Regions from separate parts of the Enterobacter cloacae complex sp. 394I7 genome, predicted to be linked through region 3. Evidence: riboswitches for the same ligand, from Rfam matches in the RefSeq annotation. Region 3 holds a riboswitch; each other region holds the start of a gene.
The links. Region 3 has a riboswitch for thiamine pyrophosphate ahead of thiB (thiamine ABC transporter substrate binding subunit). Riboswitches for the same ligand answer to the same signal wherever they lie in the genome.
Positions count from the first base shown of each region.

Region 1: another riboswitch for thiamine pyrophosphate. It lies ahead of thiM (hydroxyethylthiazole kinase); the one in region 3 lies ahead of thiB (thiamine ABC transporter substrate binding subunit).
Region 2: another riboswitch for thiamine pyrophosphate. It lies ahead of thiC (phosphomethylpyrimidine synthase ThiC); the one in region 3 lies ahead of thiB (thiamine ABC transporter substrate binding subunit).

Region 1 is NZ_JBXWCR010000001.1:2,018,621-2,024,424, reverse strand. It holds TPP riboswitch at 1,191-1,287, shown strand; gene thiM (hydroxyethylthiazole kinase) at 1,323-2,093, shown strand; gene thiD (bifunctional hydroxymethylpyrimidine kinase/phosphomethylpyrimidine kinase) at 2,090-2,890, shown strand; gene AC2FAP_RS09805 (GntR family transcriptional regulator) at 2,933-3,679, shown strand; gene AC2FAP_RS09800 (PfkB family carbohydrate kinase) at 3,653-4,606, opposite strand; gene AC2FAP_RS09795 (ADP-ribosylglycohydrolase family protein) at 4,603-5,607, opposite strand; gene AC2FAP_RS09790 (nucleoside permease) at 5,604-5,804, opposite strand, start outside.
Region 2 is NZ_JBXWCR010000015.1:6,816-12,619, forward strand. It holds gene hemE (uroporphyrinogen decarboxylase) at 1-102, opposite strand, end outside; partial or broken gene AC2FAP_RS23700 (hypothetical protein) at 104-193, shown strand; partial or broken gene nudC (NAD(+) diphosphatase) at 162-914, opposite strand; gene AC2FAP_RS23710 (Rsd/AlgQ family anti-sigma factor) at 1,010-1,507, shown strand; TPP riboswitch at 1,606-1,715, shown strand; gene thiC (phosphomethylpyrimidine synthase ThiC) at 1,794-3,689, shown strand; gene thiE (thiamine phosphate synthase) at 3,689-4,324, shown strand; gene AC2FAP_RS23725 (HesA/MoeB/ThiF family protein) at 4,317-5,072, shown strand; gene thiS (sulfur carrier protein ThiS) at 5,056-5,256, shown strand; gene thiG (thiazole synthase) at 5,258-5,804, shown strand, end outside.
Region 3 is NZ_JBXWCR010000003.1:135,944-141,747, reverse strand. It holds gene thiP (thiamine/thiamine pyrophosphate ABC transporter permease ThiP) at 1-846, opposite strand, end outside; gene thiB (thiamine ABC transporter substrate binding subunit) at 822-1,805, opposite strand; TPP riboswitch at 1,837-1,937, opposite strand; gene sgrR (HTH-type transcriptional regulator SgrR) at 1,974-3,629, opposite strand; gene sgrT (glucose uptake inhibitor SgrT) at 3,718-3,870, shown strand; gene AC2FAP_RS14065 (sugar efflux transporter) at 3,990-5,168, shown strand; gene leuD (3-isopropylmalate dehydratase small subunit) at 5,370-5,804, opposite strand, start outside.

The DNA of each region.
Region 1 (5,804 bases), on a different contig from region 3:
CTGTTTAAGTAGGTAAATGATGGTTACTTAATATACTATTACCACAGGCCGGATAAGGTGATGTGGCTCCCTCAGCGCTTTTAAGCTACTGTATTTGTGGGCAATTAATTATCATTTCGTTATAGTGTTGCCTGGCAAATTTTCAATTTACCCTCAAGAAAAAATCCCCAGCTTTTTTATTCCCACATGATAATCAATATCACTTGCAAACGATAGTTATTCTCAATACAAGCCGGGTCGAAAGCCTTCGCCCCTCAGAGGGTCTATGTAGGCCCGCTCTCTGTATGCGCCTGTGGCGCTACCACTCTCAACCCTGTGGGTTTGTATGGCTTGCCACAAGATAACGCGCCACAGGCGCACAGGGGAGGCGGACGCCTCCAGGGTGGCCCGGCTGGGCCACTGGTCCACAGGGTAAAGCAACAGAATGGTATTGTGTTGTTATTAAGTAATTGAGAATAAAGGGTTATCTGAGCGAGCGCACTGTAAGAGCGGAAGGTTGGACAATGTTTGACCAGAATGCAGGCCATCCGGTAGGGAGTGCCCCCAGATATTTGGCGAAAATACTCTCATCACCCGGGGCCTCAGATCGAGGGGCCTAGCAACAATATCCAAACTCCCAGATATTTTCCCACCCAACTGGAAGGAATCCGCCCCTATTTTCTGTTCGTGTATAAGTTAGGCTGAGGGAGGCTTGCCAGTGTACACCCCCTGGATTTGGTGATCTGTTAAGTTATTGATTTTGATCGATTTTAGATCAATCATCCGTTGGCGGGAATACCCCCACCCAGACGGATGGCACACAATGAATAACGATAAGTCAAACCACCCTAAACACTTCCAATACTTGGGCCGCATGGTCACTGTTTACCCTACACACATCATTATTGATGGTATAAAGATCAGCCGTTCCCGTCTTTCCTTTGCATTCCAATTGGAATTGGCAAAAGCACTTCGACTGCATGGAGAAAGCGTATGCAGAAAATAGATTCCATTTAAATCATCACGATTGAAATTATTTTCTTAAGCCGCCTTATGGGCGGTTTTTTTGTGCCCGCCATTTATCTGTGGGACACAACGTGAGACACAAACTGGGACACAGAGGATTTTTTAGGGTTGAGTCTTTGGCTTCCCGCTGGCATGATCCAGAACAGGGATTAACGGGACGTTAATCGCAAGCTTTTGATTTTGTAGTACATGACTCGGGGTGCCCTTCCTTGTGAAGGCTGAGAAATACCCGTACCACCTGATCTGGATAATGCCAGCGTAGGGAAGTCAGATGCCTTCCCGGTCATCGCTTCTTCACGCACGGCAGGAGCGATACCATGCAGCCTGACCTGCTCGATTTACACGTTTTACATCAGTTTCGAACCCGTTCCCCACTTACCCACTGTATGACCAACGATGTGGTACAGACCTTTACGGCCAATGTGTTACTGGCGCTTGGCGCTTCCCCGGCTATGGTGATTGAAGCCGAAGAGGCTGAGCAGTTTTCCGCGCTCGCAGATGCCCTGCTGATTAACGTCGGGACGCTGACGGCGCCGCGCGCCCAGTCGATGCGCCGGGCGATTGAGCGTGCAGTGGCAGCAGGGAAACCCTGGACGCTTGACCCGGTTGCCGTAGGGGCGCTGACGTTCCGCACCCGTTTTTGCCACCAAATCCTCGCCCTGAAACCGGCGGCCATTCGCGGCAATGCCTCGGAAATTCTCGCCCTTGCCGGGATGAGTGCGGGCGGGCGCGGCGTCGATACCACCGACACGGCGGCAACTGCGCTGCCTGCCGCGCAGGCGCTGGCTCGCCAGACGAATGCCATTGTGGTGGTCACCGGTGAACGGGATTACGTCACAGACGGGCAGCGCACCCGCACGGTCGTGGGCGGTGACCCGATGATGACCCGCGTGGTGGGAACGGGATGCGCGCTCTCGGCAGTCGTGGCGGCGAGCTGCTCGCTTCCCGGCGACCGGCTGGACAACATCGCCGCCGCTTGCGGATGGATGAAACGTGCCGGATCGGCAGCCATCGCCCGGTCCGGTGGTCCCGGCAGTTTTGCCAGCGCGTTCCTCGACGCGCTCTACACTCTGGAGGAACGGGTATGAATCGGATTAACGCCCTTACCATTGCCGGTACCGACCCAAGCGGCGGCGCGGGCATTCAGGCTGATTTGAAAACTTTCTCCGCACTCGGGGCGTACGGCTGCTCGGTGATTACCGCGCTGGTGGCGCAAAATACGCGTGGCGTGCAGTCGGTTTACCGCATTGAGCCGGACTTTGTCGCCGCACAGCTGGATTCGGTTTTCAGCGATGTGCGAATCGACACCACCAAGATTGGGATGCTGGCCGAGACCGACATTGTTGAAGCGGTGGCAGAACGGCTTAAACGTTACCAGGTGCAAAATGTGGTGCTGGATACCGTGATGCTGGCAAAAAGCGGTGACCCGCTGCTGTCCGCCTCCGCCGTAGAGACGCTGCGAAATAAGCTGCTGCCGCAGGTGGCGCTTATCACGCCTAATCTGCCTGAAGCTGCTGCGCTGCTGGATGCGCCGCACGCGCAGAATGAGCGCGAAATGAAAGAGCAGGGGAATGCGCTCCTGGCGATGGGCTGCGGCGCCGTGCTGATGAAAGGTGGTCATCTTGATGATGAAGAAAGCCCTGACTGGTTGTTTACCCACGACGGTGCGCTGCGTTTCACGGCCCCGCGGGTACAGACCAAAAACACCCACGGGACCGGCTGCACGCTCTCTGCCGCGCTGGCGGCTTTGCGCCCCCGTCGTGACAACTGGGGGGATACGGTCCGCGACGCTAAAATCTGGCTCTCCGAAGCGCTGGCAAAAGCCGATACTCTCGAGGTTGGTCACGGTATTGGTCCGGTACACCATTTTCATGCCTGGTGGTAAGCCGTATACTGGCAACACACACCAGGCCTGAGAAAAACAGAGATGGAACAAGCGCATACCCGGTTAATCGATCAACTGAATGAACGCATTGCCGCCCCGGACAACACGCCGCTGTATCTGAAATTTGCCGAAACGGTAAAAAACGCGGTACGCAACGGGGTGCTGGAGCATGGGAATATACTGCCCGGCGAGCGCGATCTCAGTCAGTTAACCGGCGTGTCGCGCATTACCGTGCGCAAAGCGATGCAGGCTCTGGAAGCCGACGGCGTAGTGACGCGCGCCCGGGGCTATGGGACGCAAATCAATAACATCTTTGAATACTCGCTCAAGGAAGCGCGCGGTTTTTCTCAGCAGGTGGTGCTGCGCGGCAAAAAGCCCAACACGCTGTGGGTGAATAAACGGGTGGTGAAATGCCCGGAAGAGGTGGCCAGCCAGCTGTCAGTGCCGCCGGAGAGCGAGGTCTTTTTGCTTAAGCGCATCCGCTATGTGGATGATGACGCCGTATCGATTGAGGAGTCCTGGGTGCCGGTAGGGTTGATTCACGATCCGGATGCAATTGGGATTTCCCTGTATGACTACTTCCGTAGCCAGAATATCTTCCCGCAACGCACCCGCTCACGCGTCAGTGCCCGCATGCCGGACAGCGAGTTTCAGACGCATATCCGCATGGATGACAAAATCCCGGTGCTGGTGATCAAGCAAGTTGCACTTGATCAGCAGAACCGGCCCATTGAGTTCAGCATCAGCTACTGCCGTAGCGATTTATACGTCTTTGTGTGCGAGGAGTAACGCCTCGCGCCCTGGCGCGCAGTCGCCGCCGCGGTGGCTAACGACCCAGGCTGCCACTGCATTGCCAAGCGTAACGGCATCAGCCAGCGACCATCCTGCCGCCAGCCCGGCAAGCGTGCCACCGGCGTGGCTGTCGCCCGCACCGATCGTGTCGACGACGGTTGCGGGAAACGCCGGAACGTAGCCCGATTTATCACCCTCATACCAGGCGGCACCGTCTTTATCGTGGCGAATAATCAGCGCAGAACCAAAACGCTGTAGCCACTGCGGGCCGAGTGTTTCAGCTTCCATGCCAAATCGTCCCGCTGCCATCTCGGCTTCCTGGCGATTAAGCGATACCATCGGCTTACAGGCCATGATCCGCGCCATCAGCGCATCAGGAATATCGGCAATGCGCGGCCCAAAGTCGATAAACGCGGTAATGTTTTCCAGGCCTTCCAGCCAGGCCGTCAGACGCTCTCCGCACGGTGACGCCAGCTGATAGCCTGAGAGGTAGACCAGGCTTTCAGACGGCACGTGCAGCGCATCCAGCCAGCGCTGTTGCCACTGGTTCTCCACGCCGCTAAACGACATAAAGGTCCGCTCACCGTCCGGTTCGACCAGCGCCAGACACCAGCCGTTGTCGCCCGTTTCTACGTCGATGACGCTGTGCAGATCCTGTTTGGCCATGGCGTTACGGATGATGTCTGCCCACACTCCGTGACCGACAGGGAGCGCGTTTTGCGCGGCGATCCCGAGCCGTTTCAGCGCAATAGCAATATTCAGCGCACAGCCGCCGATATTGACACCCTGTTGTTTGAGTTCGATATCACACCCGCGCCAGGGCAGGGCATAGGCGTCGGCGATCACGTCGATGACCGCAGCACCCAACACCGTGACCGGGCGAGTGGCGTGCAGTGTTTCAAGGCGTGCAGCAAAAGCACTCATACGCCCTCCCTTTGCTCCCGGAAGTGCAGCAGTTTTTCACAGTAGTGGTTAAAGTCGAGGCGGTTTACGGCGTCGAGTTCCTCCTTGTACGCCGGGTCAATCGCCTGTACGCCGTGAAGCGCACCGCAGATTGCCGTCGCCATCGCGCCGATGGTGTCCGTATCACCGCCGAGGTTGGCGCACAAAATGGCGCAGCGGTTCGGGTCGGTGCCTGCCAGTTCGACCATCGCAATCGCCGCTGGAACCGACTCAAGCGTGCTGGTGCCCGCGCCAATAAGCTGGTAAACCTGCTCGCTGGCGGAATCGATGCCGTTGGCTTCACGCACGGTCTTAAGGGCGAGCTCAATCCGTGCCGCCAGCGATGCGCTGAAGGTGGTTGTTTTCGCTTCCTGTGCGTAGCGGGCAATGCCTGGCAGGGCATCGACGATGTTCTGCCAGCGTTCACCGTCAATGGCACGCGACACCGCCCAGGCTATCACCACCGCGCCGGCAATCGCGAGGTCGGATTTATGGGTCGGGCTTGAGGCCAGCGCCACCTCTGCGACAAAGTGCTCCAGACGCGTGGCCGGCAGCAGGCAGCCCAGCGGAGAGGCGCGCATCGCCGCACCGTTGGTGACGCCGTTGTTTTCCAGTTCACTGACCGGCTTGCCGTCACGAATGGCGTTAAGCGCAATCTTCGATGTCGGACCTAACACATTCTTGTTAAACGCATCGAACGACTCCGCCCAGTGCAGAATATGTTTGCCGATAACATCCGCGTTGATCTGCCCGTCGCATTCGATAATCGCATCCGCCAGGCATAACGCCATTGACGTATCGTCGGTGAATTCTGCCTGCTTAAAATAGCAGGCGGCGTTATTTTCAGCCGGTCCGGGTAAAAAACGGTCGATCCAGCCGAAGTGCGCTTTGACGCGCTTTCTCGGCCAAAGCTCCGACGGCATGCCCATCGCATCCCCTAACGCTTGCCCGTAAAGGGCACCGAGAACACGTTCTTGTTTCATTTAACTTCCCCTCGTGTCAGCGCGGTATCGCCTTCAACCACCTCAATTGCGGTGATCTCTTTGTCCGATTCGCGGAAAAACAGCATAAACAGCACGGCGATCACGGCAATCATGATCCCTCCGAATGCCCACATTCCGGCCCAGTTGAAGGTCAACCCATTCACCGGCTCTTTGTATGCGAACATTTTTTCCATCAT
Region 2 (5,804 bases), on a different contig from region 3:
TGGCAGATAGCGCCCCGCCTGGCGCATCATCCACACCGGGGTGACATCAACGGGCTGGCGCAGCAGCGCACGCAGATAACGATCGTTCTTCAGTTCGGTCATTTTGCAGTTCCTTATTGCGTCAGTCCGTGAGTGTAACACTACTCATACTCGGCCCGACACATTGCCACGGTATCTTCTATCAGCCGACGGGCTACCGTTCCCGGCGGGGGTAACAGTGGCAAATCGTCATAACGGTACCAGTTCGCGTCCAGCAGCTCTTTCTGGTCGATAACAATCTCACCGCTATCGTATTCGGCCATAAACGCCGTCATCAGCGACTGCGGGAACGGCCACGGCTGAGACGTCACGTAATGCAGGTTCTTCACCCGGATCCCGCTCTCTTCCATCACTTCACGCGCCACCGCCTGCTCCAGCGTTTCGCCCACTTCAACGAACCCGGCAAGAACAGTATGAATGCCGTTGCGATGGCGGGTATGTTGCGCCAGCAGAATGGAATCGTCACGCCGGATAGCGACGATAATGCACGGCGCAATCTGCGGATAATAGCGTTCACGGCAGTGGCTGCAGAGCATGGCCCACTCGGTTTTGCTCGGGTGCATGGTATGCCCGCAGTAGCCGCAGTATTTATGCGATCGGTAAAACTCGGCCAACTGCACGCCACGGCCTGCCAGCTGGAACAGGCACACATCGAGATCCAGCACCTGACGAACGGATCCCATGTCCTGGCGGCGAGGCTGCTGGATCAACCACACCGGCTCCCCTTGCCACTCGCCGATCTTCAGTGCAGGCTGACCAACGAGATCGAAACGATCGGCAGTGCCATGGGGTATTTCCCCACCGGGCAGCCATAATTTTTGTTCGTGACTGACAATCCACCAACCCAGATCTGATTTTTCAATAATACGATCCATATCTATTGCACTACCTTCGCTTCACTGACATGTTGTTAGCATTGTGGTTACATTTTGGATAAGCAGAATCAATTCTAAACCTTGCGGAGTCGAACATGTTAAACCAGCTAGAAAGCCTGACTGAGCGCGTTAGAGGAAGTAACAAACTGGTGGATCGCTGGCTACATGTGCGCAAGCATCTACTCGTGGCTTATTACAATCTGGTCGGTATTAAGCCTGGCAAAGAATCGTTTATGCGGCTGAATGAAAAAGCGCTGGATGATTTTTGTCAGAGCCTGGTCGACTACCTGTCCGACGGCCATTTCAATATTTATGAACGCATTATCCGCGAAATGGAAGGCACTAGCCCGTATTTAACGGCATCCAAACTCTACCCGCTGCTGGAAGCCAATACCCAGCAGATCATGAATTACTACGATTCCACCCTCGAGAACGCCATCGATCACGACAACTACCTTGAGTTTCAACAGGCGCTGTCCGATCTCGGCGAAGCGCTGGAAGAGCGATTCTCGCTGGAAGATAAGCTGATCGCTCTCGTGCTGGATAACGATTCTAAGGCCAGCAACGAAGATAACATCGCGCGGCCTGCTTGAGTTCTTAATCGTTAACGAGTAGTTTACAAACATTCGCCCCTCTCAGGAGGGGGTATTACACGAAATCATTCATGCGATAGCGCGAACGATGGCGTGTAAATTTCTTGTCGGAGTGCCCAGTGTGAAAGCACGGGCTGAGACCGTTAATTCGGGATCCGCGGAACCTGATCAGGCTAATACCTGCGAAGGGAACAAGAGTAAAACTGCTGTAGTATCGCCCCCGGGCGATCTCCTCTTGCTTCATCCGTCGTCTGACAAGCCATGTCCTTCACTTTTGGAATGAGCTATGTCTACTACTAAACTGACCCGCCGCGAACAGCGCGCACACGCCCAACACTTCATCGACACCCTGGAAGGCACCGCTTTCCCGAACTCTAAGCGTATTTACATCACCGGCTCTCAGGCGGATATCCGCGTTCCGATGCGCGAAATCCAGCTTAGCCCGACGCTTCTTGGCGGCAGCAAAGAAAACCCGCAGTATGAAGACAACGAAGCCGTGCCAGTCTACGACACGTCTGGCCCATACGGCGATCCTGATGTGGCCATTAACGTGCAGCAGGGGCTGGCAAAACTTCGCCAGCGCTGGATTGACGCGCGTAACGACTGCGAAGAACTGACGGTTCGCAGCTCTGCCTACACCAAAGAGCGTCTGGCCGACGACGGCCTGGACGAACTGCGCTTCGCGGGCCTGCTGACGCCGAAACGTGCGAAAGCGGGCAAATGCGTCACCCAGCTGCACTATGCGCGTCAGGGGATCGTCACCCCAGAGATGGAGTTTATCGCCATCCGTGAAAATATGGGCCGTGAGCGCATCCGTAGCGAAGTGCTGCGCCACCAGCATCCGGGCGAAGGTTTCGGTGCCCGCCTGCCGGAAAACATCACCCCGGAGTTTGTGCGCGATGAGGTGGCCGCTGGCCGCGCGATTATCCCCGCCAACATCAATCACCCGGAATCCGAACCGATGATTATCGGCCGCAACTTCCTGGTGAAGGTCAACGCCAATATCGGTAACTCCGCGGTCACCTCCTCCATCGAAGAAGAGGTCGAGAAGCTGGTCTGGTCAACGCGCTGGGGCGCGGACACGGTAATGGATCTCTCCACCGGGCGTTATATCCACGAAACCCGCGAGTGGATCCTGCGTAACAGCCCGGTGCCTATCGGAACGGTGCCGGTCTATCAGGCGCTGGAGAAAGTGAACGGTATCGCTGAAAACCTCACCTGGGAAGCGTTCCGCGACACGCTGCTGGAGCAGGCTGAACAGGGTGTAGACTACTTCACCATCCACGCGGGGGTGCTGCTGCGCTACGTGCCGATGACCGCGAAGCGTCTGACCGGCATTGTCTCGCGCGGGGGCTCAATCATGGCGAAGTGGTGTCTGTCTCATCATCAGGAAAACTTCCTCTACGAACACTTCCGCGAGATCTGCGAAATCTGTGCCGCTTACGACGTCTCGCTGTCGCTGGGCGACGGCCTGCGCCCTGGTTCCATTCGTGATGCCAACGACGAAGCGCAGTTTGCTGAACTGCACACGCTGGGCGAGCTGACCAAAATCGCCTGGGAGTATGACGTGCAGGTGATGATTGAAGGCCCGGGCCATGTCCCCATGCAGATGATCCGCCGCAATATGACGGAAGAACTGGAGCACTGCCATGAAGCACCATTCTATACCCTGGGGCCGTTGACCACCGATATTGCCCCGGGTTACGACCACTTCACCTCCGGAATTGGTGCGGCGATGATCGGCTGGTTCGGTTGCGCCATGCTCTGCTATGTGACGCCAAAAGAGCACCTCGGTCTGCCCAACAAAGAGGACGTGAAGCAGGGGCTTATCACCTACAAAATTGCCGCCCACGCTGCGGACCTGGCGAAAGGCCATCCGGGCGCGCAAATTCGCGATAACGCGATGTCGAAGGCCCGCTTTGAATTCCGCTGGGAAGATCAGTTTAACCTCGCGCTCGACCCGTTTACCGCCCGCGCCTATCACGACGAAACCCTGCCGCAGGAGTCCGGCAAAGTGGCCCATTTCTGCTCCATGTGTGGGCCAAAATTCTGCTCGATGAAGATCAGCCAGGAAGTGCGTGACTACGCCGCCGCGCAAACCATTGAAGTGGGCATGGCGGATATGTCAGAAACCTTCCGCGCGAAAGGCGGCGAAATCTACCTCAAAAAAGAGGAGGCGTAATGTACCAGCCCGATTTCCCACCCGTGCCCTTTCGTTTAGGGCTCTACCCGGTGGTGGATAGCGTGGAGTGGATTGCCCGCCTGCTGGAGGCTGGTGTACGCACGCTGCAGCTACGCATCAAAGATAAACGCGATGAGGAGGTGGAGAACGATGTCGCCGCCGCCATCGCGCTGGGGCGTCGGTATCACGCCCGCCTGTTTATCAACGACTACTGGCGACTGGCGATAAAGCACCAGGCCTACGGCGTGCATCTGGGTCAGGAGGACCTGGAGACCACAGACCTGAATGCCATCCGGGAAGCCGGTTTGCGCCTGGGTGTCTCGACCCATGACGATATGGAGATTGACGTGGCGCTGGCGGCTCGCCCTTCGTACATTGCGCTTGGACACGTCTTCCCGACGCAAACTAAACAGATGCCCTCCGCGCCACAAGGGCTGGCACAGCTGGCGGCTCACGTGAAGCGTCTTGCGCAGTACCCGACCGTGGCCATCGGCGGGATTAGCCTTGAACGCGCGCCGGCCGTGCTGGATACCGGTGTCGGCAGTATCGCCGTCGTCAGTGCCATCACCCAGGCCGCAGACTGGCAGGCCGCCACCCGGCAGCTCTTACAACTGGCAGGAGCAGGCGATGAATGATCGTGACTTTATGCGCTATAGCCGCCAGATCCTGCTGGAGGATATCGCCATTGACGGGCAGCAAAAGCTGCTCGCCAGCCGGGTTTTGATTGTCGGGCTGGGCGGATTAGGCGCGCCTGCCGCGCTCTATCTGGCCGGTGCAGGCGTGGGCACGCTGGTACTGGCCGATGACGACGAGGTGCATCTTAGCAACCTGCAGCGTCAAATCCTCTTCACCACCGAGGATATCAACCAGCCCAAAGTACACATTACCCGCCAGCGTCTGAACCAGCTGAACCCGGATATTGAGCTCATTGCGTGTCAGGAGCGGCTCAGCGGCGACAGTCTGCTCCGAGAAGTCGCCCTGGCCGACGTGGTGCTGGACTGCACCGACAACATGGCAACCCGCCAGGCGATCAACGCCGCCTGTGTCGCAAAAAATACGCCGCTTATCACCGCCAGCGCGGTGGGATTCGGCGGGCAGATGATGGTCCTGACACCGCCGTGGGCGCAGGGCTGCTATCGCTGTCTGTGGCCAGACGATGCTGAGCCAGAGCGTAACTGTCGCACCGCGGGCATTCTTGGCCCGGTTGTGGGGGTGATGGGTACCCTGCAGGCGCTCGAGGCCATCAAGCTGCTCAGCGGAATGGAGACCGAGCGCAACACGTTGCGGTTATTTGACGCTCGTTCCAGCGGCTGGCGTCATCTGGCGTTACACCGCGCCAGCCACTGCCCGGTATGTGGAGGCGGCAATGCGCATTCTGTTTAACGATGAGCCGATGAAATGCGAGGACGGGCTCACCGTTGCCGTGCTGCTCGATAAGCTTCGCCAGCTCAAGCCGGGAACGGCGCTGGCGCTCAATCAACAGATCCTGCCGCGCGAGCAGTGGGAACATCAGCAGGTCAGTGAAGGCGACCAGATCCTGCTGTTTCAGGTTATCGCAGGGGGCTGAGATGTTACGTATTGCCGATAAAGTCTTTGATTCACATCTGTTTACCGGAACCGGGAAATTCGCATCACCCCAGCTGATGGTCGATGCCATCCGTGAAAGCGGCAGCCAGCTGGTCACGCTGGCGTTAAAGCGCGTGGATCTGCGCCATCACAGTGATGCCATTCTGGCGCCTTTACTGGAAGCTGGCGTCACGCTACTGCCAAATACTTCCGGCGCGAAAACGGCCGAAGAGGCCATTTTCGCCGCCCAACTGGCGCGTGAAGCGCTCGGCACACGCTGGCTGAAGCTGGAAATTCACCCGGATGCTCGCTGGCTGTTGCCCGACCCGATCGAGACGCTGAAAGCGGCAGAAAAGCTGGTACAACAAGGGTTCATCGTTCTGCCTTACTGCGGTGCCGATCCGGTACTCTGCAAACGTCTGGAAGACGTTGGCTGCGCCGCCGTTATGCCGCTGGGCGCGCCTATTGGCTCCAACCAGGGGCTGGAAACCCGGGCGATGCTGGAGATCATCATTGAGCAGGCCACCGTGCCGGTGGTGGTGGATGCGG
Region 3 (5,804 bases):
CTGCGGGTCGCGCCAGCCGGTTATCTGATTACTGCCCGGCGGGATGGCTTTGCTCAGACGCTGGCTCAGCAGCACAAGGCACAGGCAGCAAACCATCTGCACCATCGCCAGCAGCGCGGCGCGGCCGGGGTCATAGTCGTAACTGAGCGCCTGGTAAATTGCCAGTTCGATGGTGGTGGCCTGCGGGCCGCCGCCGAGTGAAAGCACGGTGGCAAAACTGGCGAAACAGAGCATAAAGATCAGAGCCGCAACCGGCGGGATCTGACGACGCAGCCACGGCCATTCGACCAGGCGGAAGAAGGATACGCCGCGCATGCCCAACTGGGCGGCAAGCTGGCGCTGTTCACCGGGGATGTTTTCCAGTGCCTGTAAAAAGAGTCTGGTCGCCATCGGCATATTGAAAAAGACATGCGCCAGCAGAATGCCCTTCAGTCCGTAGGGCGAGAAGCGCCACTCCAGACCCAGCAGGCTGAAAAGTAAAGCCAGCCACCCCTGACGACCATAGACGCTCAGGATGCCAAACACGGCCACCAGGACCGGCAGGATCAGCGTCATGGCGCACAGGCGCAGCAGGGCCTGCCTGCCGGGGAAACGGCGGCGATAAAGCGCGCGTGCCAGGAAAATGGCGGGGATAACCGACAGCAGCGCAGAGAGAAAGGCCTGCCAGAAAGAGAAACGGATAACGTGCCAGAGATAACTGTCGTGCCAGAGCGCGAACAGGTCGCTCTCTGGCGCGTTAAACCACAAGGCAAGGAATGCGCCCAGACTGACCGCCACCATCAATACGGCGGCGAGCAGCCCAGGAATTAACCAGCCGGGAATTAACGGCTGACGGCGCGTTGCCATTCACTTACCCATGCTGCTCGCTGCGCGGCAACCTGCTGAGGCGTAAACTCCAGCGAGGTTTGCGGTTTGGTCAGTTTCTCAAAGCCCGCTGGCAACGCCACGCTGGTCACGGGGTACATCCAGTTACCCGCTGGAATCGCGTTCTGGAATGCCGGGGAGACCATAAATTTCAGGAACTTCTCGGCCAGTTCGGGCTGTTTGCTGGATGCCGTGCGGGCTGCCACTTCGACCTGCAGATAGTGCCCTTCAGCAAAACTGGCGGCGGCGTAATTGTCTTTTTTCTCGGCGATGATGTGATAAGCCGGGGAGGTGGTGTAGCTCAGAACCAGATCACTTTCCCCTTTCAGGAACAGACCGTAGGCTTCGCTCCAGCCTTTTGTCACGGTGACGGTTTTGGCGGCCAGCTTCTGCCACGCTTGCGGAGCGTCATCGCCGTAGACTTTCTGCATCCACAGCAGCAGCCCCAGGCCTGGCGTACTGGTGCGAGGATCTTCATAAATAACGCGCCATTTCTGCTCGCTTTCGACCAGTTCCTTCAGGCTTTTCGGCGGGTTTTTAAGCTTGTTTTTGTCGTAAACAAACGCGAAGTAACCGTAATCGAACGGCACAAAGGTGTCGTCCTGCCAGCCGCCCGGGACGCTGACGGCATCGGTGGCGACGCCGCTTTTGGCAAACAGTCTGGTTTTCGAGGCGGCCTCCAGCAGGTTGTTATCCAGCCCAAGCACCACATCGGCTTTACTGTTTTTGCCTTCCATGCGCAGGCGGTTAAGCAGCGAGACGCCATCTTCCAGCGCCACGAACTTCAGTTCGCACTGACAGTCAGCTTCAAAGGCTTTTTTCACCACCGGACCCGGACCCCAGTCGGCTGAGAAGGAGTCGTAGGTGTAGACCGTCAGGACGGGCTTCGCGACAGCAGGGAGCGCAAACAGCGCCAGAAGGGGGAGAACTTTTTTTAACACTTTGCACCTCAAGGTTGAGTGGCAAAGGATTTTGAGTGACAGCCTCAAATCCCTTCGCCGGCGTTATCCGGATCAGGTTCGACGGGTATTATCTCAGCGCACATCAGTGATGCAGCACCCCGTTGAGAACGGCGCTATTGTAATGATTTGGCAAATATTACGAAAGTGTTATGGCTCCGGCGGCGAAAACCAGGCGGATTTAAAATCAAACCAGCCCAGCGTATTCATTCTGACACCGCGCATACTACGTTGCCCCTGGATCATCAGCCAGTGGTGGATCAACGGCACGATCGCTTGTTCAGCCAGCAACTGCTGGCACCATGAGGCCAGATTCATGTCGCCGGCGCGCCAGCGTGCCGCGTCCTGCTGCCAGTCCCGGTCTATGCAGTGCTGGATAAGCGGGACCTCATACAGGTGAGAGAAGAGCGAGAAATCAAGCGGCAGGGTAAAGTTGGCGCTGTTGAGCCAGATGTCGCTGACGATCTCCCCCTGATGCCATTCATCGTAATCCACCTCTTTGACATCCAGCCTCACCCCAACGGCGGCCAGCAGTCGGGTCATGATTCTGGCGATAAAGCGGTGTTCAACGTGCTCGCGATAGTAGGTCAGGGTGATGGACTCCAGCCCGGCGGGCTTGTCGCAGTATGTCGGGCGGGCGTGATGCCAGCGAGGAAGCAGACCATACGCCGGGAACCAGTAGGTCTGGTACTGCTCCTCCGCATGATAAATCAGGCTGGAGGGCGACAACACGTGGCTTATCCATTTACGCACCTCATGGTTTGCCCCGCGATGGGTACGGCTGTCGAACAGCAGGTAGTAGCACCCTTCTTCGAGCCGGCTCTCCACGGCCTTTTCGCCCGTGGTGGGCCCTTCCAGCGTCAGCCCGGCGCTCAGCTCTTCATTGAGATCCGGTAATACCCACACGTTCACTTCGTCGATCAGCGCCCGGTAGCCAAAATAGTCATCAAAAGCGCGGATTTTCAGCTGGTTGTTGTTATTGCGCGATACAGAGTAGGGGCCGGTGCCAATCGGCAGGCTGGCAAAATTATTCATCGATTCCCATTCACCGGGCAAAATCATCGACGGTACATAGCCCAGCAGCCACGGAAGCCATTTGTCCGGCTGAGACAGTTCAACATCCAGTGTCCATGCCGTAGGGGAGTGAACGCGTGAAATATGGGAATAGAGCGGTAGCGTGCAGGCGCGCTCTAAAGAGGCAATCACATCGACCATCTCCAGCTCGCGGCCGTGGTGGAAATGAATACCAGGACGTAGAAAAAAGCGCCAGTGAAGAGGAGAAAGTTGCTGCCAGTGGTGCGCAATATCCGCTTCCAGTTCCCCATTTTCCTCATTTATGCGCGTCAGGCCGCTGAATATTTGTCGGGCCATATGGGTTTCAGAGCGGCGTAACGCCGTGCCGGGTAACAGGTTTTTCATCGGTCGATAGTAGAGCACCCGCAGAATGTGGCGACCCTGACGAAAGCTGCGCCCGAGATGCGACACCAGCATCTGGCGTACTGCCGCTTTGTCCCCCACCAGCTGCACCAGCTGGTCGATGCGGTCCTGTTCCAGCAGGTCTTCCGCCCGCTGCTGCTGCAACGCCAGCCCGGTATACAGAAAGGTCAGGCGCGAGCGTTTTCCGCGACCCGCCTCGGCCTCCCAGTTGAGCCAGCCCTGCTGCTGCATGGTATTAAGCAGCGTGCGCATGTGCCGGCGCGAACAGCTGAGCAGGTCCGCCAGCTCGTTCAGCGTGGTCTCCTGCGATCGCCCCTCGCAGCATTGCCAGAGGCGGATAAATTGTTGTTGCAGACGACCAGAGGGCATAAAAGGGGAACTCCTGAAAAAAAATCAGCAATTTATTAATCCCTATATTAGGCCAATAATTCTTCCCGATGAAGTGAGGAGGTAAATTATGAAGAGGTCTACCGCACGTCAGTTTTATCAGCGTTATTTTTCAGCGACGCAGGGAGCGTCCTGGCTGGCCCGCCAGTGTGCAGAGCAACGGTTGAAAATCCTGGAAGATCTGATGCAGTGGGACGTTACGAAACCGACCTCTTCTTGCTAACTCGCCTCGATCATGTGTGACTGAGTATTGGTGCTTATCACCCGCCAGCAAAATGTTTTTGCTGGCTTTTTTCGTTTACTATTCACCCACTTTCGATTCGCTTTCACAAGGACTTGCGCATGCTCTGGTTGATGACGATGGGGCGACGCCTGAACGGCGTGTATGCCGCTTTTATGCTGGTGGCCTTTATGATGGGCGTGGCGGGGGCATTGCAGGCTCCGACGCTGAGCCTGTTTCTCAGCCGTGAGGTGGGGGCGCAGCCGTTTTGGGTGGGGCTGTTTTATACCGTGAACGCCATCGCCGGGATCCTGGTCAGTCTGGCACTGGCAAAACGATCGGACAATCGGGGCGATCGTCGCAAACTGATCCTCTTTTGCTGCGCCATGGCCGTGGGTAACGCGCTGCTGTTTGCCTTCAATCGCCATTACCTGACGCTGATTACCTGCGGCGTGCTTCTGGCGTCACTCGCCAATACCGCCATGCCGCAGCTGTTCGCGCTGGCCCGTGAATACGCGGATAACTCGGCGCGGGAAGTGGTGATGTTCAGCTCGGTCATGCGTGCGCAGCTCTCTCTGGCCTGGGTGATCGGCCCGCCGCTGGCGTTTATGCTGGCGCTGAACTATGGCTTTACCACCATGTTTTCTATCGCTGCCGGCATTTTTGTCATCAGCCTGATACTGATTGCCTTTGCGCTACCCTCGGTGGCGCGAGTGGAGCAGACGACCGATAAACCCATCACCCAGGTGAGCGGCTGGCAGGATAAAAACGTCCGCATGCTGTTTATCGCGTCCATGCTGATGTGGACCTGCAACACCATGTACATCATTGATATGCCGCTGTGGATCAGCAGCGATCTGGGGTTGCCGGACAAGCTGGCAGGGATCCTGATGGGGACGGCTGCCGGCCTGGAAATTCCGGCGATGATCCTGGCGGGTTATTACGTTAAGCGTTTTGGAAAGCGTCGCATGATGATCGTCGCCGTGGCGGCGGGAGTGCTTTTTTATCTGGGGCTGATCGTTTTCCATTCGCGCGAAGCACTGCTTGCGCTACAGCTGTTTAACGCCGTGTTTATTGGCATCGTGGCCGGGATTGGGATGCTCTGGTTCCAGGACTTAATGCCGGGACGGGCAGGCTCTGCCACTACGCTCTTTACCAACAGCATTTCAACGGGCGTTATTCTGGCAGGGGTGATTCAGGGGGCGTTGTCGCAAACCTACGGCCACGCGTCAGTGTACTGGATGATTGCGGCCATTTCCGTGGTGACGCTGGTGCTAACCTGCCGGGTAAAAGATGTCTGATTCTGAAAGGCTGCTTCACGCAATAAAACGATTTTCTGACAGGGTCTGAGAAGGCGCATAAAGTGCGTGGCATCAGCCTGAGGCTGTTTGCCTCAGGCTGATGCAAGAGGCAAACAGTGGTGAGTCCCACATCAATTAACACTGAGGGTGTACTGCACCCATTATGTTGGACGGTTGATCTTCACCGGGATGGTACGCAGCCTACCCCATAAACGCAGGCTGTTTTTGCTCATAGGCGGAGATGGCATCTTCGTGCTGCAGCGTCAGGCCAATACTGTCCAGGCCATTCAGCATGCAGTGACGACGAAAGGCGTCAATGCTGAAGCTGTAGGATTTATCACCCGCTTTCACCACTTCCGCTTCCAGATCCACTTCAAACGAAATCCCAGGATTTGCCTTCACCAGGGCGAACAATTCGTCCACCTGCGCATCACTCAGCGTCACCGGCAGCAGCTGGTTATTGAAGCTGTTGCCGTAGAAGATATCGGCAAAGCTTGGGGCGATAACCACTTTAAACCCGTAGTCGGTGAGCGCCCAGGGTGCATGTTCACGGGAAGAGCCGCAGCCAAAGTTTTCACGCGCCAGCAGAATCGATGCGCCTTTAAATTCCGGGAAGTTCAGCACGAACTCGGGATT